DNA from 3 places in the Mesorhizobium japonicum MAFF 303099 genome. Region 2 is predicted to be linked to each of the others. Evidence: riboswitches for the same ligand, from Rfam matches in the RefSeq annotation. Region 2 holds a riboswitch; each other region holds the start of a gene.
What was found. A riboswitch is a leader RNA that binds a small molecule or an ion and turns the genes downstream of it on or off. The one in region 2 is predicted to bind thiamine pyrophosphate.
Positions count from the first base shown of each region.

Region 1 (6,201 bases), 3.2 Mb from region 2:
TTCGAGGCGACGTGGTCCTGCTACAAGGGCGGTGCACGTCATTGCGGTCGCTGCGGGACATGCGTCGAACGGCGCGAAGCATTCGATCTGGCCGGCATCACCGACCCGACAGATTATGAGGACGCAGACTTCTGGCTCCACGCTATCCAGACAAGGAGCGCGTGATGTTCCGCATTACCAAAGAGTTCCACTTCTCGGCCTCGCATCAGCTCACCTCCTTGCCACCAGATCATCAGTGCGCACGTCTGCACGGCCACAACTACATCGTCGTAGTGGAGCTTTCAGGTGGCGAACTGGACGAACACGGCTTTGTGCGCGACTACCAAGATCTGGCGGCGTTCAAGCACTACATCGATGGGACGTTCGACCATCGGCATCTTAACGACGTGCTGGGGCATGACCATGCCACAGCGGAATGTCTGGCCAGGCACTTCTACGACTGGTGCAAGGTGCGGCTACCCGAAACCTCCGCCGTGCGGGTGAGCGAGACGCCGAAAACCTGGGCGGAATACCGACCATGACTTGCGCGTTGCATCCCGGAATCCGGGTGAGCGAGATTTTTGGGCCGACCATTCAGGGCGAAGGCGTGCTGATCGGCTTGCCGACGGTGTTCGTAAGAACCGGCGGGTGCGATTATCGCTGTTCCTGGTGCGACAGCCTGCATGCGGTGGACCGTCGCTTCCGCCATGATTGGGAGATGATGTCTTCCGACGCGGTTTGGCAAAAGGTCATTGCACTTTCCAGCGGTCAGCCCGTGATGGTATCGCTGTCGGGCGGCAATCCGGCCATCCAGCCGCTTGGCCAGTTGATCGACCGCGGGCATGGTGAGGGCTACCGTTTTGCATTGGAAACCCAAGGTTCGGTGTCTAAGCAATGGTTCGCGGATCTCGACGTGCTGGTACTCAGCCCCAAGCCGCCCTCAAGTGAAATGACGACAGATTGGGCCGCGTTCGACGCCTGCTTAGAGGCGGCGCAGGATAAGCCGCAGACGGCGCTCAAGCTCGTCGTCTTCGACGAAGATGACTATGCCTATGCCAAAGACGCCGCGGCGCGCTACCCGCAATTACCCGTCTATCTGCAGCCCGGCAATCACACGCCGCCGCGTCCCGGCAACGAAGACGGGTTCATCGACATGGCCGGTGTGATGAGGCGCATGGAATGGCTGGTTGAAAAAGTGACCCGTGACAGGTGGTTCGAGGCGCGTGTACTGCCGCAGCTTCATGTTCTGCTCTGGGGAAACAAACGGGGCGTCTAGCCGAAGGGGAAGGATTGCCGACGACGAGCAAGACAGACCTCTATAGCAATCTCACCCAACTGGGCGGCAGCAGCGTCGTTCCGGAAAGCCCCGAAAACACCGTGCTGGAAAAGGCACCGAAATCCGCATGAGGGCTCGCCTTATTGGGGGCGCTTCACCGCTCCTCTGGAGCGTGACTTGCTCTCGATACTACCATGCTTTTCCGCTGGGTTTGTTTGGTTGCCGATCACCGCTGCGGGACGAATGCGCTTGACAAAATAGCGACGGGCCGTTCAATTCGATGCATTCACCAGGGGAGTCCCGGCAAGGGGCTGAGATACTGCTGGCTTTCGCGGCGCAGTGACCCGTTGAACCTGATCCAGTTCATACTGGCGTAGGGACGGTGCAAGCGCTTTGCGGGAGTTTACGCCCGAGGTCCTGTTTCGGCAGGCCGACCAAAGCGTCTTTTCATCCTTCCGGCACAGAACTGGGTCTCCAATGCATGAGCAAAGGAGCCTCACGATGAATGCCCTCACCCCCGCCGTGTCGACGGGACCACTGCCCGCCTCGCGGAAAATCCACAAATCCGGCGTCCTCCACCCGCAGATCAGGGTGCCGATGCGTGAAATCTCCGTTCATCCAACGGCCGGCGAGCCGCCCGTCATCGTCTACGATCCATCAGGCCCCTATACCGACCCGACAGTCGAAACCAGCATTGAAAAGGGCCTCGCCCGGCTTCGCCATGAATGGATTACCGCGCGCGGCGATGTCGAAGCCTATGACGGCCGCCATGTCCGGCCGGAAGACAATGGATTCGCGGTGGGTGAGCGCCTGACGCCGGAATTTCCCGTTCGCAATCGGCCGCTCAGGGCCAGGTCAGGTAAGGCGGTGACGCAGCTTGCCTATGCCCGCGCCGGCATCATCACGCCTGAAATGGAGTTCGTCGCCATCCGCGAGAACCTCGGCCGCGAGATGCTGCGCGGCACGCTGCAACGCGACGGCGAAGCCTTCGGCGCATCGATCCCCGACCTCGTCACGCCGGAATTCGTGCGTGACGAGGTGGCTCACGGGCGCGCAATCATTCCCGCCAACATCAATCATCCCGAGAGCGAGCCGATGATCATCGGCCGCAATTTCCTGGTCAAGATCAACGCCAATATCGGCAACTCGGCGGTCACCTCCTCGATGGCCGAGGAGGTCGAAAAGATGGTCTGGGCGATCCGCTGGGGCGCCGATACGGTGATGGACCTGTCGACCGGTCGCAACATCCACAATATCCGCGACTGGATCGTGCGCAATGCGCCGGTGCCGATCGGCACGGTGCCGCTCTATCAGGCGCTGGAAAAGGTCGGCGGCATCGCCGAGGATCTGACCTGGGAGGTCTACCGCGACACCCTGATCGAACAGGCCGAACAGGGTGTCGACTATTTCACCATCCACGCCGGCGTGCGGCTGCACTACATCCCGCTGACCGTCGACCGGGTCACGGGCATCGTCTCGCGCGGTGGCTCGATCATGGCCAAATGGTGTCTTCACCATCACCGGGAAAGCTTCCTTTATGAGCATTTCGCGGAAGTCTGTGATATCTGCCGCGCCTATGACGTGTCCTTTTCGCTCGGCGACGGCCTTCGTCCCGGCTCGATTGCCGACGCCAACGACGCTGCGCAATTCGCCGAGCTGGAAACCCTCGGCGAGCTGACAAAGATCGCCTGGGCGAAGGATTGCCAGGTGATGATCGAGGGGCCTGGTCACGTGCCGATGCATAAGATCAAGGCGAACATGGACAAGCAGCTCGCCGTCTGCGGCGAGGCGCCGTTCTATACGCTTGGACCGCTGACGACCGACATCGCGCCGGGTTACGACCACATCACCTCAGGTATCGGCGCCGCCATGATCGGCTGGTTCGGCACCGCCATGCTCTGCTACGTCACACCCAAGGAACATCTCGGCCTTCCCGATCGCAACGACGTCAAGATTGGCGTGATCACCTACAAGATCGCAGCACACGCCGCCGACCTGGCGAAGGGGCATCCGGCGGCGAAAGTCAGGGATGACGCCCTTTCCCGCGCGCGCTTCGAGTTCCGCTGGGAGGACCAGTTCAACCTGTCGCTCGACCCTGAAACCGCGCGGTCCTTCCACGACCAGACCTTGCCCAAGGAGGCGCACAAGCTGGCGCATTTCTGCTCGATGTGCGGGCCGAAATTCTGCTCCATGCGAATATCCCACGACATCCGCGCCGAGGCACAGAAAGAGGGCATGGCGGCGATGGCGGCGAAATACCGCGAGGGCGGCGATCTCTACGTGCCCGCGGAAGAGAGCGGCGCACCGCTCATGCCGGAGGCGCATGAGCTGTCATGAAGGTGTTGATCAAAGGGGCCGGCGTCGCCGGCCTCACCGCGGCCTTCGAACTCGCCATCCGCGGCGCGGCGGTGACGGTTGCCGAGACGAGACTTAGCCTCGGCGGCAATGCGTCGTGGTTCGCGGGCGGCATGTTGGCGCCATGGTGCGAGCGTGAAAGCGCCGAGCAGCCGGTGCTCGATCTCGGACGCGACGCCGCCGACTGGTGGGATACGGCAACGCCCGGGCAGGTGACGCGGGCCGGAACACTGGTCGTGGCCGCGCCGCGCGATGCGGGCGAGCTCGACCGGTTTGCCAGTCGCACGTCGGGGTACAGGCCTTTCGATGAAAACGAAATCGCACAGCTCGAGCCGGACCTCTCCGGTCGTTTCCGCCGTGCGCTGTTCTTCCCCGACGAAGCCCATCTCGACCCGCGCCGGGCGATGGCTGCACTGCATAACAGGCTGGCGGCGATGGGCGTCGAATTCCGCTTCGGTGCCGATGCCCGGCACATTTCCGGATTCGATCGCCGGATCGACTGCACGGGGATGGCGGCAGAAGACGATGGGTTGCGCGGCGTTCGCGGCGAAATGCTGATCCTGCGTACGCCTGATGTCTCGCTGTCGCGCCCGGTCCGTCTGCTTCATCCGCGCTTTCCGCTCTATGTGGTGCCGCGTGCCGACCACCATTTCATGGTTGGGGCGACGATGATCGAAAGCCAATCCGGGGGACCGGTCACGGCGCGTTCGATGATGGAGCTTCTGGGCGCCGCCTATGCCCTCCATCCGGCCTTTGGCGAGGCCGAGATCGTTGAAACCGGTGTCGGCATCCGCCCAGCCTTTCCCGACAATCTGCCGCGTGTCGAGGCATGCGGAAGCGCCGTCGCGATCAACGGGCTTTATCGCCATGGCTTTCTTCTCGCGCCCGCCATGGCGCGCCGGGCGGCCGACCTGGTTTTCAATCAAGACGGAACCAAGGAGCTTGCTCATGAAACTGTTGGTCAACGGCAAAGCGCATGAGGTTGCCGCCACCACCCTGGCCGAGCTGCTTGCAGCGCTCGACTATGAGGGCGATTGGCTGGCGACCGCCGTCAACAGCGACCTCGTGCACAAAGCCAGCCGGGCGGAATTCCGGTTGAGCGACGGCGATCGGATCGAAATCCTCTCGCCCATGCAGGGAGGCTAGCATGTTCGAGCTTCTCGGGACGACGCTTCCTTCCCGCCTGCTTCTCGGCACCGCGCAATATCCTTCGCCGGCCATCCTTGCCGATGCGGTCAAGGCATCGGGCACGTCGGTGGTGACCGTCTCGCTGCGCCGTGAGATGGCAGGTGGCAGGGCCGGCGAGAAATTCTGGTCGTTGATCCGCTCGCTGGGCGTCAGAATCCTCCCCAACACTGCTGGCTGTCACTCCGTCAAGGAAGCGGTCACCACTGCGAAAATGGCGCGCGACGTCTTCGGTACGAGCTGGATCAAGCTCGAAGTGATCGGCAGCCACGACACGCTGCAGCCAGACGTGTTCGGCCTGGTCGAAGGCGCCCGCATCCTGTGCGAAGATGGCTTTTCGGTATTCCCCTATACCACCGACGACCTTGTCGTGGCCGAACGGCTGCTGGAGGCGGGCTGCAGGGTCTTGATGCCGTGGTGCGCGCCGATCGGTTCCGCCCTCGGACCGGTCAACATGACGGCACTGCGCTCGATGCGCGGACATTTCCCTGACGTCCCGCTGATCGTGGATGCAGGCCTCGGGCGACCGTCACACGCCGCAACGGTCATGGAGCTCGGTTTCGACGCCGTGCTCCTGAACACGGCGGTCGCCAGGGCGGCCGATCCGGTCGGCATGGCGCGTGCGTTCGGCAAGGCGGTCGATGCCGGTCGCGAAGCCTTCAGTTCAGGATTGCTCGAGCCACGCGAGGTCGCCGTGCCGTCGACGCCGATATTCGGCAGGGCGGTTTTCTCATGAAGCTCGATCCGTTCTACCTAATCGTCGACAGCGCAGCCTGGATCGAACGGCTGCTGCCGCTCGGCGTCAAGCTGGTGCAGCTGCGTATCAAGACCAAGGATGAGGCCGGGTTGCGCGCGGAAATCCGGAAGGCAACGGCCTTGTGCGCCGAGCACCAAAGCCAGCTCATCGTCAATGACCATTGGCGCCTGGCAATCGAGGAAGGCTGCAACTTCGTCCATCTCGGCCAGGAGGATTTGCAGACCGCCGACCGCGCGCGGATACGGGCAGCCGGCGTCAGGCTCGGGCTGAGCACGCATGATCATGTCGAACTGGAGACGGCCTTGTTTGCCGAGCCCGATTACATCGCGCTCGGTCCCATCTACCCAACCATCCTGAAGAAGATGAAATGGGCGCCGCAAGGGCTCAAACGAATCCGCGAGTGGAAGCGCCGGGTCGCACCTGTCCCATTGGTCGCCATTGGAGGCCTCAATCCTGACCGGCTCGACGGTGTCTTTGCGGCTGGCGTGGACAGCGCGGCCGTCGTGACCGACATCACGCTGAATGCCGATCCCGAAGCGCGCACACGAGAATGGATCGAAAAGACGGAGCGATGGCGCTGAGGCGAGAACCGCATGTGCTTGTCGTTGGCGGGTCGGACTCCAGCGGTGGAGCTGGAATTGCCCGCGAT
Region 1 covers NC_002678.2:4,669,358-4,675,558, reverse strand. The annotation lists gene queC (7-cyano-7-deazaguanine synthase QueC) at 1-165, shown strand, start outside; gene queD (6-carboxytetrahydropterin synthase QueD) at 165-521, shown strand; gene queE (7-carboxy-7-deazaguanine synthase QueE) at 518-1,255, shown strand; TPP riboswitch at 1,537-1,653, shown strand; gene thiC (phosphomethylpyrimidine synthase ThiC) at 1,757-3,592, shown strand; gene thiO (glycine oxidase ThiO) at 3,589-4,590, shown strand; gene thiS (sulfur carrier protein ThiS) at 4,559-4,756, shown strand; gene MAFF_RS23730 (thiazole synthase) at 4,758-5,531, shown strand; gene MAFF_RS23725 (thiamine phosphate synthase) at 5,528-6,133, shown strand; gene MAFF_RS23720 (hydroxymethylpyrimidine/phosphomethylpyrimidine kinase) at 6,124-6,201, shown strand, end outside.
Region 1: another riboswitch for thiamine pyrophosphate. It lies ahead of thiC (phosphomethylpyrimidine synthase ThiC); the one in region 2 lies ahead of MAFF_RS08135 (YkoF family thiamine/hydroxymethylpyrimidine-binding protein).

Region 2 (6,201 bases):
TGACGAGAACCGCCGCGCGTGCCAGCCAGAAGTCGAACGCGCGATGATGGATGACGGCATGCTGGTGACGCATCGAATATCCGGGATGTTCAGGCAGGATCAAATGGGCGGCTGTTCTGCCGGGGGAGGGCAACGGAGCGCCGAAATTCCCGCCCAATCTTGGTCTTGCAATGGCCTGCAAGTATACTTTTTCGTAAGCTTTGACGTTGGGGCTGTTCGGCAAACCGGACGATGTGGTTTAAGCGCCGCATGGTGGGAATAGACGACTCCATGGATGGTTGGGCGCCGGCGGGGCTGACTGCCGCCGGCCTCGAACCGTCATCGGTATGGCCAGGTCTGCTCCGCCATCCCTGGTATTTGCTGGCGCTTTTGTGCCTGGTGCAGATCCTGTGCTGGACGGTGGTGCCGGCACTGATCGATCCCGCCCCGCCCGGCGATGTGGTGGAAGGTTTCATGTGGGGCCGCGAATGGGTGCTGTTGACCTACAAGCACCCGCAGCTTCCGGGCTGGCTGCTCGAAACCAGCCATCTTCTGACCGGATCTTTCCGCTGGCCGCAATACATGCTTGCCCAGCTGACGATCTCGTCGACCTTCATCCTGGTCTATCTGCTGGCCCGCGACATGCTCGGGCAAAGCCGCGCGCTGGCCGCCGTGCTTTTGATGCCGTCGGTCTATTTCTTCGGCTGGCCGACCCCGCAATTCAATCATGACTACGCGCAGATGCCGTTCTGGGCGGCCATCTGCTGGCTGCTCTGGCGCGCCGGCCGTGGCGGCGGGCCGGGCTGGTGGCTGGCGCTTGGACTGGTGTCGGGCGTCGGGCTCTATGCCAAGTTCTCCACCGGCCTGCTGCTTGCCTTCGGCGCGCTCTGGCTGTTGTATGACGCACGCGCGCGCATCCGGCTGGCGACGCCCTGGCCATGGCTCGGCCTTGCCGTTTTTCTCGCCGTTGCCGCGCCGCTGGCCATCGCGCTCTACCGTATCGATTTCCTGCCACTGACCTATTTCGCAGCCCGCGACCAATGGGTGACCGAAAACCGGGTGCGCCTCTACTACATCGGTGTCCAGATGGCCGGGCTCTCCGGCTTTCTTCTGGTGCTGACGATATCCGGGCTGCTGCGGCGCTCGCCCGCCCCGGAAGTGCCGGTCGAGCGCGGCATTCTGGTCTATCTCGTGTGGATGGGGCTTGGCCCGGCGACCCTGATCATGGTGGCCTCGTTGTTCACCGGCACAGGCGAGTCCTGGGGCGCGCCGATGTACAATCTCGTCGGTGTCACGGTGCTCGCCTTTCTCGGCCACCGGCTCGGCGCCATCGAGATGCGAAGGCTGGCGATCTGCGCGTTCCTCTGCATCCTCACCATGTCGAGCGCCTATGCGGCGCTCCGTTGGACGGGCTGCAATGTGCGGGGGCGCCTGGACGCCGTCTGCTGGCCGGCACAGCCGATCGCGGACGAGGCCGAGGCCGTCTGGCACGCCGCGGCGCCAGGCAGGCTCGACATTGTCGGCGGCGATACCCAGGTGGCCATGCTGGCGGGCCTCAATGCCTATGACAAGCCGTCGATCTTCACCGATCTCGATACCCGGTTCGCGCCCTGGATCACCAGCCAGCGCTTGCGCGACCACGGCATGCTGATGGTTTGGCCGGGGCATGACGTGCCGCCGCAGTTGCGGACATGGCTGGGCAACTTCCCGGTCAAGACCGTTCTTTTCAATTGGTCGCGCACGGCGCCGCCTGTGGCAATCAGCTTTGCCGCCATTCCGCCCGGCACGTTGTATCCGCCGCTTGCCGTCGACAGCCAGACCCTGCATCCGGGCAACTGAAGCGGTTCGATCCCCGACCGCGTCGTGATATCGTTCGCTCATGGCCGCGTTGTTTCCGCGCGACTGGACGAAGCGGACGACAATGCCCATCTATTGGGAAATCCAATTTTGTCTGCGCAATTCCGGGCGGGAAACCGCTACATGAGGTGGAATTGCCTTTTTGAGGAGACGTGACATGGCGACTTCGACCGAACGCGCAGTGCTTGCCGGTGGCTGTTTCTGGGGCATGCAGGATTTGATACGGCGCTATCCCGGCGTCATCTCCACGCGTGTCGGCTATAGTGGCGGCGATGTAGCCAACGCCACCTATCGCAACCACGGTACCCATGCCGAAGCCATCGAGATCAATTTCGATCCGGCCGTGATCAGCTATCGCACGCTGCTGGAGCGCTTTTTCCAGATCCACGATCCGACGACGCGCAACCGCCAGGGCAACGATGTCGGCATGAGCTACCGTTCGGCGATCTACTACACAAGCGATGAGCAAAAGCGCGTCGCCGAAGACACCATTGCCGATGTCGATGCTTCCGGCCTGTGGCCCGGCAAGGTCGTCACGGAAGTCGCGCCGGCCGGCGCCTTCTGGGAAGCCGAGCCCGAGCACCAGGATTATCTGGAGAAATATCCGAACGGCTATACCTGCCATTTCGTCAGGCCGGGCTGGAAGCTGCCGGTACGCGAGAAGGCCGTATCCTAACGGTTGGCATAAAGCATCGTTGGGAATGATATCGAAAGCCGCCGGGTGTCCGGCGGCTTTTCTTTTTTGGGCAATCACTCGCAGTTGTTGCTGTTCGCGGTGGGCGCCGTGGCGTCGCCGTTGGCATCGGTTTGCGACCCCTGGTGCAATGCTTTTGGCCCGGTGCGCTTAAAAAACGGCTTCCCCTTCCATTCGAATGGTGCTTTAACGCGCCCATCCACAGGGGTGCTCCGTACGGTCGGGGCTGAGACGGGGGCGGCAAGCCCACAGACCCTAGAAGCTGATCTGGGTAATACCAGCGGAGCGAGGCGGGCGATGTTTTCAGGCGCACAGATTTCCCTATATCCCATGGCCGACGATTTCGTCGGCGTCATCCTGGGCGCGCTCAGCGCGCTCGATCCCTACCGGGACAGGCTCCGGATCGAGACCGATGACATCTCGACCTTGCTGGTCGGGCCGCCCGAAGTGTTGTTCCCGGCGCTGCGCGACCTGTTCGTAGCGGCGGCGCAGAGCGGCAAGCATTGCGTGCTGTCGGCCGCCATTTCGCGGGGCTGCCCGGGCGAGCCGGACGATCCGATCTGCCGCTCCGATGCGTTTGGCGGTCCTGTCGGACCGCTCGGCCCACGAAAGCAAGCCGCCATCACCGCCGTGCGTAATGCTGCTGCCACCGGTCAGCCGGCGGCGGCGCAATTCTCGCTCTATGTGATGGGCATCGGCGACCACATGGACGAGATCTACGGCTGCATCGATTTCCTCAAGCAGTCCGGCGTCTACGATCGCTCCAAGAATTTTTGCACCAAACTGCGCGGTGATACCGGCGCAATCTTTTCGGCGCTGAACGAAGCCTTCTGCCGCTTCGGGCCGGGCGCCGGCCACGTAACCCTCGACGTCACGGTTTCCGCCAACAGCCCGTCGGCTGTCTAGGCCGGCCGCGCTTCCGCGCGTCCCCGTCAAAGGTTATGCCCGTGGTTTCATCTTCAGTCGCGCCGCGCCCGCTCGCGGCTTCCCTTGCCAAGGCAGCCCCCGCCGTCATCTCCGTTGGGTTGCTCCTCATGGCGTGGGAGCTCTACGCTACCTATTCCGGCATCAAGCCGACGATCCTGCCGGCGCCCTCACGCGTCTTCGAACAGGCGATGCTCAATCGTGATGCGCTGATCGACAACGCCATCCCCACCATCCGCGCCACGCTGATCGGCTTTGCCTGTTCGCTCGGTGCCGCTTTCACACTGTCCATGCTGGTCGACTTCTTCCAGCCGCTGCGGCGCGCGCTGTTTCCCGTCTTCATCGTCAGCCAGACCTTGCCGCTGGTGGCCATCGCGCCGCTGGTGGTTTTGTGGTTCGGCTTCGGTTTGACGCCGAAGATCATGCTGGTGGCGCTGGTCACCTTCTTCCCGATGCTGGTAGCTCTGGTGCAGGGCTACGAGGCGACCGAGGTGGAGATCGGCCAGATGCTGCGCGCCATGGGGGCAGGGCGCTGGCGCGTCTTCGTGCTGGCGCGGCTGCCTTCGGCACTGCCCTATTTCTTCGCCGGCCTGCGGATCTCCATCACCTATGCCGTGGTCGGCGCCATCTTCGCCGAATATGCCGGGGCGGCGAAGGGGCTTGGCATCTACATGCTCAACGCCAAGAACAATTTCCGCCCCGATCTGGTGCTGGCCGCGGTCGGTGTCAGTGTCGCGCTCACGCTGATCCTGTTCGGGCTGACGGTGCTCTTGCAACGCCTCGCCATGCCTTGGGAGCGGGCCGACCCGCAATCTGCAGGAAAGGGGCCATGGCGATGAGCCGGCTCGAATTGCGGCATGTGCGCAAGGCGTTTGGCGGGCTCGACGTGCTTGCCGACATTTCGCTCAGCGTCGGTGCCGGTGAATTCGTCTCGATCCTTGGGCCTTCGGGCGCCGGCAAGTCGACGCTGTTCCAGCTTCTGACGGGTGCCGAGCATGGCGAAGGGGAGATGTTGTTCGACGGCATGCCGCTCGACGACCATGGCCGGCATTTCGCATTCATGCCGCAGCGCGACGCGCTGATGCCATGGCGGCGCATCCTCGACAACACGACGCTCGGGCTCGAGGTGCAAGGCATCAGGCGCAAGGCGGCGCGGGCGCGTGTCGCCCCGCTGTTTGCCGAGTTCGGCCTTGCCGGCTTCGAGCGGCATTTTCCGGCACAGCTTTCGGGCGGCATGCGCCAGCGCGCGGCATTGCTGCGCACGGTGGTGCAGGCGCGCGACATGCTTTTGCTCGACGAGCCGTTCGGCGCGCTCGACGCGCTGACCCGCGCGGCCATGCAGCGCTGGCTCGAGCAGATGTGGCGCCACCATCGCTGGACGGCGCTGCTGATCACCCACGATGTGCGCGAGGCCGTGTACCTGTCCGACCGCATCTATGTGCTGTCGGCGCGACCGGCCCGTGTGCTGCGTGAAATCAGGGTGCCGCTGCCGCGTCCGCGCGATCCGGCCGGCGCCGCCGCGCAACAGGCCGGCGCACTCGAAGCCGAGATACTCGACATTCTGCTCAACCCTCAACCATCCAAAGGATATGACCATGACTGATCTGACACGCCGGCAGGCTTTGCTGCTCACCCTTGCCAGCGGTCTTCCGCTGATCGCCGGATCAAGCCGCGTCTTCGCCGCGACGCCAAAAGTCACCGTCGCGTTGGACTGGACGGTCAACACCAACCACATCGGGCTGTTCGTCGCGCGCGACAAGGGGTTTTACCGCGAGGCCGGCCTCGAGGTCGACATTCTGCCCTATAGCGATACCGGCGCCGGCACGCTGGTCGCCAACCGCGTCGCCGATTTCGGCATCAATGGCACCATCAGCCTGTTCACCCAGAAGACCGCCGGGGCCGATCTGAAGGCCGTCTATGCCGTGGTGCAGTCCGAAACCGGCCGGGTGGTCTTCAATGCGGAGCGCGGCGAGATCAAAAGTCCGAAGGACCTTGATGGCCTGACCTATGGCGGTTTCGGCAGCGCCTGGGAAAACGCACTGATCTCGACCATCATCCGCCACGACGGCGGCAAGGGCAATTTCGAAACTGTGACACTCGGCACCTCCGCCTATGAAGCGCTGGCCAACGGCTCGGTCGACTTCACGCTCGAGGTCTCGACCTGGGAGGGCGTCGAGGCCGAACTCAAAGGCATCAAGCAGCGCAGCTTCGTCTATGCCGACTACGGCGTGCCCGACGAGCATACAACGCTGATCTCGTCGAGCGAGGCGTATCTCCAAGCAAACCCGGCACTGGCGTCGGCCTTTATCCAGGCAACGCGGCGCGGCTATCAGTTCACTGTGGATCATCCGGCCGAAGCCGCCGCGCTGCTGATCGCCGCCAACAAGGATGCGTTGACCAATCCGGCATTGATCGAAGCATCGCTGAAGGCGCTGATCGACGGACACTATCTGCGCGCGGAGAACGGCGCCATCGGCACGATGGATCCGGCCAAGATGGAAGCGATCGGCGACTTTCTCTTCAAAGCGGGCATTTTGCGCGATGCGGATGGTAAGATTCTGACGCAAAGACCTGATTTCACGAAGTATTTCAGCAATTCAACTTTGGGCTAGAGTGGTTGCCGTGTCCGTGAAACGGTGAACCGGGGCGGCCAGTCGGCCTCTCGAAGCCGGGTATGCCTGGCGAGCCAAAGAGGCTCGCCAGGCATGACAGATCCTGATCACCGCGCGGATCCGCAGACCCGACTA
Region 2 covers NC_002678.2:1,465,553-1,471,753, reverse strand. The annotation lists gene MAFF_RS08150 (hypothetical protein) at 1-73, opposite strand, end outside; gene MAFF_RS08145 (glycosyltransferase family 39 protein) at 271-1,818, shown strand; gene msrA (peptide-methionine (S)-S-oxide reductase MsrA) at 1,994-2,512, shown strand; TPP riboswitch at 2,724-2,837, shown strand; gene MAFF_RS08135 (YkoF family thiamine/hydroxymethylpyrimidine-binding protein) at 2,828-3,436, shown strand; gene MAFF_RS08130 (ABC transporter permease) at 3,472-4,293, shown strand; gene MAFF_RS08125 (ABC transporter ATP-binding protein) at 4,290-5,057, shown strand; gene MAFF_RS08120 (ABC transporter substrate-binding protein) at 5,050-6,066, shown strand; gene MAFF_RS08115 (hypothetical protein) at 6,199-6,201, opposite strand, start outside.

Region 3 (6,201 bases), 1.6 Mb from region 2:
ATCTTCAAAAGCGTCGTCTTGCCGGCGCCGTTCGGTCCGACGAGGCCGACGCGGTCGCCGCGCTGGATGCGGGTCGAGAAGCCCTTGACCACGGCCAGGTCGCCAAAGCTCTTCTCGATGTTTTTGGCTTCGATCACCAGCTTGCCGGATTCGGCGGCGTCACTTGCCACCATGGTCGCGGTGCCTTCGGCGCCGCGATGGCCGCGGAAACGCTGGCGCATGGTCTGCAACTCGCCCAAGCGGCGCATGTTGCGCTTGCGCCGCGCCGTCACGCCATAACGCAGCCAGTGTTCTTCACGCACGATCTGGCGGCCAAGCTTGTGTTGCTCGCGCTCTTCCTCTTCCAGCACCTGGTCGCGCCATTCCTCGAAATGGCCAAAACCCTTGTCCAGCCTGCGGGTCTGGCCACGGTCGAGCCAGACGGTGGCGCGCGACACGCGCTCGAGGAAACGGCGGTCGTGCGAGATGACGATGAGTGCCGAGGAGGTGCGCACGAGCTCTTCTTCCAGCCATTCGATGACCGACAGGTCAAGATGGTTGGTCGGCTCATCAAGCAACAGAATATCAGGCTCCGGCGCCATGACACGGGCCAGGGCTGCGCGCCTGGCCTCGCCCCCTGAGAGATCGCCCGGCCGTTCCTCGCCGGTGAGGCCAAGATGCTCCATCAGATAGGAGGCGCGGTAAGGGTCGTCGGCTGGCCCAAGCCCCGCCTCGACATAGGCACGCACATTGGCGAAACCTTCCATGTCGGGCATCTGCGGCAGATAGCGGACGGTTGCCGAGGGCTGGCGGAACACCTCACCGTCCTGCGGCTCGACCAGGCCGGCGGCGATCTTGAGCAGCGTCGACTTGCCGGACCCGTTGCGGCCTACCAGCGCGATCTTGTCGCCGGCCGAAGCGGTCAACGCGGCGCCGTCGAGCAGCGGTGTGCCGCCAAAGGTCAGTCTTATCCCGTCGAGATTGAGAAGGGGCGGGGCCATGTCAGCTTTCAGGTAGTGGATACGGATGCGCGAGCAGCAGCGCGCGGCCGTGGCCGAGCGCGATGTCCAGGCGACCCCGGACCTCGTTGGAAATGGTCAGCGACGAGCCGAAGGCCACCTCGACCTGGTTCAACGGCCATTTGGCGCCGGTGACGGTCAGGCCGGCAAGTTCGGAAAAGCCGAGGATCGAAAACAGCGTGCCGTCGGCATAGTCGAAGCCGGCCGTTCCCAGCAGCAGCGGGACACCTTCCTGGGCGCCACTGGTCAGCAGCACCTCCGTTCCGGCCTCGGCCAGGCGCAGGGCGAGCGCCAGATGCAGGAAGGCGTGGTCGGCGCGCTTGCCGCCGAACGCACCCGCCAGCACAAGGCGGGTCGCGCCGCGCTCGAGTGCTGCGGCGATCGCCAGTTCGCCGTCGGTCTTGTCCTTCTCCGCCGGGAAAGTCCGGCGGGGCACCGCGGCAAGGTCGGCGGGCAGATCGGTCGGCACGGAATCGAAATCGCCCACCCACAATTCCGGCACAAGGCCGAGCAGCCGGGCATGGCCGATGCCGGCGTCGGCGGCGATGACGCGCGAGCCTTCGACCTGGCGGTCGAGCCGGGGCGTGCGGATGAGATCGCCGCCAAGCAGGATGGTGAATGTGCTCATATCCGGTGGCCTGTACCAGCCCGGCAGCGGAAACGGAAGGCCGGCAAACTGCCACTTGCGCGGTTCCTCGGCCCGGCCTATGTGTCGAAACGCTCTAACGGGGTGCCGGACGCGATCTTCGCGGACCGGCTGAGAGGCAGTCTCGCCAACCCGCTGAACCTGATCCGGTTTGTACCGGCGGAGGGATTAGACGTTTCGGACAGTCCGGCGCCTCAATTCCTTTTCAATTCGAACGAAGGAGGCGCCGATGCGCACGCTTTTATACGCTCTTGTCTCGACGATGGTCGTGGCGCTGTCCGGGCCGGCCTTGGCCAAGGACAAGCTCACCGTCTACACCTATGAAAGCTTCACCGCCGACTGGGGTCCAGGCCCCGTGGTGAAGAAGGAATTCGAGGCCGAATGCGGCTGCGACGTCGAGTTCGTCTCGGTCGCCGATGGCGTGGCCCTGCTCAACCGCGTCAAGCTCGAAGGGGCGTCGACCAAGGCCGATATCGTGCTCGGCCTCGACACCAATCTCACCGCCGATGCCAAGGCTAGCGGGTTGTTTGCCCCGCATGGCGCGGTCTCCGATGTCAACGTGCCGGGCGGCTGGAGCGACGACACTTTTGTTCCCTTCGACTACGGCTACTTCGCCGTCGTCTACGACACCGAAAAGCTGAAGACGCCGCCGAAGAGCCTGAAGGAACTGGTCGAAGGCAGTGCCGACGACAAGATCGTCATCCAGGATCCACGCACCTCGACGCCGGGCCTCGGCCTGCTGTTGTGGGTGAAGTCGGTCTACGGCGACAAGGCGCCGGAAGCCTGGGCCAAGCTCAAGACGAAGGTGCTGACCGTGACGCCGGGCTGGAGCGAGGCCTATGGCCTGTTCACCAAGGGCGAGGCGCCGATGGTGCTGTCCTACACGACCTCGCCGGCCTACCACATGGTCGCCGAGAACACGCAGCGCTACCAGGCGGCTTCGTTCGAGGAGGGCGAGTATCTGCAGATCGAGGTCGCGGGCATCACCACCACGGGGGCGAAGAATCCGCTGGCGGCGAAATTCATGGCCTTCATGACCGGCCCAAAATTCCAGGATGCGATCCCCGAGACCAACTGGATGTTCCCGGCCGGCAAGACCGACAAGCCGCTCAACCCGGCCTTCGACAAACTGGTCAAGCCGGCCAAGACCTTGCTGTTCAGCCCCGAAGAGGTCGCCGCCAACCGCAAGGCTTGGGTGGATGAATGGCTGGCGGTGATGAGCAAATAGTTTGGCCGTATGATCGAAAGATGAGTGCTCTACGGCGCCCCCCTCTGTCCTGCCGGACATCTCCCCCACAAGGGGGGAGATCGAATGCTATCGGTGATTTCGCTAATCGCCGACGCTATAGGTATGAGCGAGGCGCTGAAACAGCCAATCTCCCCCCTCGTGGGGGAGATGTCCGGCAGGACAGAGGGGGGCGCCAAGGAACGCAACCCTCTATAAGTGTCGCTATGCGGAGACTGGCGGTCGAGCGTGCGACGCGCTGATCCCCGCGTCAGCGCCGGAATCATTGCGCTCGCCGCGATCACGCTGCTTATCGGCGGCGCATTCGCGGGCCTGCTTGTCGAAGGCGCTCATAATTTCTCGGGCGCCTGGGCCGCCTTCGATCCCTATCTGCTGCGCGTCGTGCGCTTCACGCTCTGGCAGGCCATCCTCTCGACCCTGCTTTCGGTCATCCCGGCCCTGTTCGTCGCACGCGCCCTGTCGCGGCATCCGCGTTTTTTCGGCCGCGCTTTCATCCTGCAGCTCTTCGCCGTGCCGCTGGCGCTGCCGGCGATCGTCGCGGCGCTCGGCATACTGGCGCTCTATGGCCGTGCCGGTTATTTCGCGGGGCTGTTCAGCGCCGTCGGCGGCCAGGGCTGGCCAGGCATTTACGGCCTGTCCGGCATTCTCGTGGCCCACGTCTTCTTCAATCTGCCGTTGGCGACCCGGCTGTTCCTCGAGGCGCTGCAGACGATTCCCGCCGACCAGTGGCGACTGGCGAGCCAGCTCGGCATGGGCGCGCGGCCGGCCTTCCGGCTGATTGAATGGCCGACTCTGCGCGCCGCTCTGCCGGGTGTCGCCGGGCTGGTCTTCATGCTCTGCATCACTTCATTCACCATCGTTTTGACGCTTGGCGGCGGGCCGGCGGCGACGACGCTGGAGGTCGGCATCTACCAGGCGCTGCGCTTCGATTTCGATCCCGCGCGGGCCGTCGCCCTGACATTGCTGCAGATCGCGCTGACCTTCATCGTGGTGCTGGCGCTGACGCGGCTTGGCGCCAATGTCGTCGGCGACACCAACCTGCCGGTGGCGCCGCGCCGTTATCTCTCGGTCAAAGGAACCGAAACCACACTGAACGCAGTGCTCATCGTGCTGGCCCTGCTGTTCGTTGTCGGACCGATGGCCGCGACCGTCTCGGCAGGCTTGGGCGCCGATCTCGGCCGGCTCGCCGGCGAGGCCACTGTCCGGCAGGCGACGCTGACCAGTGCGGTGCTCGCTTGCCTGTCGGCGCTGCTTTCGGTGATGTTGTCGCTGGCGCTGACCATGGCGCGACGGGCACTCGCGTTGAACCGCCGCGCCGGTCCGAGAACACTACTCGAACATGCCACGGATACCGGCGCCGGTTTTGTGCTGGTCGTGCCGCCGATCGTCATCGGCGCCGGCTGGTTCCTGCTGCTGCGCCATGCCGGCGATGTCTTTGCCATCGCCCCGGTCATGGTCGTCACCGTCAATTCTGTCATGGCGATGCCTTTCGCGCTGCGCGCCGTCCGTCCCGCCTATGACGCGGCGAGCGAGCGCCACGAACGGCTCTGCGCGCAGCTCGGCATTTCGGGCTGGGCCAGGCTGCGGCTGGTCGACTGGCCGTCATTGCGGCGGCCGCTCGCCACCGCCTTCGCCTTCGCCATGGCGCTGTCGCTCGGCGATCTCGGTGTGATCGCACTGTTCGGCAGTGATTCCGTGCAGACCTTGCCCTACCTTCTCCTGGCGCGCATGGGCAGCTACCGCACGCAGGACGCCGCCGGCCTGGCGCTGTTGCTTGGCCTCGTTTGCCTCGCCCTGGTGCTAGCGGCGGACTGGCTGGGAAGAGACAAGGTCCGCAATGTCTGACGGGGCGATGAGAGGGAAGGGTGTTCCGGTGCGGCTGGACAAGGTCTCGTTCAGCTATGGCGAGGCGCCGCTCACCTTCGATGTCGCGTTCGCGGCCGCGGAAATCACCGCCATCATGGGGCCGAGCGGTTCGGGCAAGTCGACGCTGCTCAATCTGGTCGCCGGCTTCGAGACGCCGCAGTCAGGCGGTGTGCTGATCGGCGGGGTCGATGTCGGCGCCGCGCCGCCAGCCGCACGGCCGGTGTCGATGGTGTTCCAGGAAAACAACCTTTTTGCGCATCTCTCCGTCGAGCAGAATGTCGGGCTCGGCCGCTCGCCATCGCTGCGGCTGACCGAGGTCGACCGCGAGGCGATCGACGGGGCGCTTGCGCGCACAGGCCTTGGCGGCAAGGAAAAGCGCTTGCCGCGCGAACTCTCCGGCGGCGAGCGCCAGCGTGTTGCCCTGGCGCGCGTACTGGTGCGTGATCGCCCGGTGCTGCTGCTCGACGAGCCCTTCGCATCGCTTGGGCCTGCCTTGCGCGACGACATGCTCGACCTGGTTGCCGGCGTGCATGCGGAGCGCGGCATGACGGTGCTGTTCGTCACGCACCAGCCACAGGACGCCCGCCGCATCGGCCGCAATGTGGTGTTTCTGGACAATGGCACTGTGGCGGCCACCGGCAGCGCGGATGATTTCTTCGCGGGGGCTGGTCCGGAGGCGTTCCGGCGCTATATCGGCGCAAGTGCCGGCAATGCCGTATCACAAGATATTGCCCGGAAGCGGACATAATTTACGGTCAAACCGGCATCAGGCAACGGGGCTCTTGCTTGCCATGGCAGAAGTAGTGTGGCTAGGTCCGCCCTACTGGTCCGGCACAGGCCGTGATTTGCCTACTGCATCCGCCGCGCGCCCCAAGGGACGCGCAACGGGTGCCGTAGAAATTTGTATTTTGCGCATGACAGGTTCCGAAGATCGCCCCCGATTTTCTTGGTCATGCGCCGGGACCTGAAAGGAAGCCGCTCTGGCGATCGGCGTCGACAAGCTACGAATGAACCCGCTGGCGCGCTTTCTAGCGCTGGCCGGCTTTACCGTGGCCTTGGCAAGCTGCCAGATGTTCACGCCGCCGGAGGTCCAGGAATCCGGCTTCCAGCCGTCCGACAGGCCGATCACAGTCGACAATGTCGGTGCCAACAACAAGCTCGCCGAGCTGGCCAAGGCGCAGCATCCGCGCATCCTGGCGACCTATGGCGGCGAGTATTCCGATCCCAAGCTCGAGCGCATGGTCGCCAAGGTCGTCGGCAATTTGACCGTGGTGTCGGCGAACCCGACCCAGACCTATCGCATCACCATCCTCAATTCGCCCAACGTCAACGCCTTCGCGCTGCCGGGCGGCTATCTCTACATCACGCGCGGCCTGCTGGCGCTGGCCAATGATTCGTCCGAGCTCGCCGCCGTCATCGCGCATGAAATGGGCCACGTCACCGCC
Region 3 covers NC_002678.2:3,099,636-3,105,836, reverse strand. The annotation lists gene MAFF_RS16230 (ABC-F family ATP-binding cassette domain-containing protein) at 1-980, opposite strand, end outside; gene MAFF_RS16225 (thiamine diphosphokinase) at 982-1,626, opposite strand; TPP riboswitch at 1,715-1,829, shown strand; gene thiB (thiamine ABC transporter substrate binding subunit) at 1,874-2,872, shown strand; gene thiP (thiamine/thiamine pyrophosphate ABC transporter permease) at 3,119-4,735, shown strand; gene thiQ (thiamine ABC transporter ATP-binding protein) at 4,743-5,504, shown strand; gene MAFF_RS16200 (M48 family metalloprotease) at 5,764-6,201, shown strand, end outside.
Region 3: another riboswitch for thiamine pyrophosphate. It lies ahead of thiB (thiamine ABC transporter substrate binding subunit); the one in region 2 lies ahead of MAFF_RS08135 (YkoF family thiamine/hydroxymethylpyrimidine-binding protein).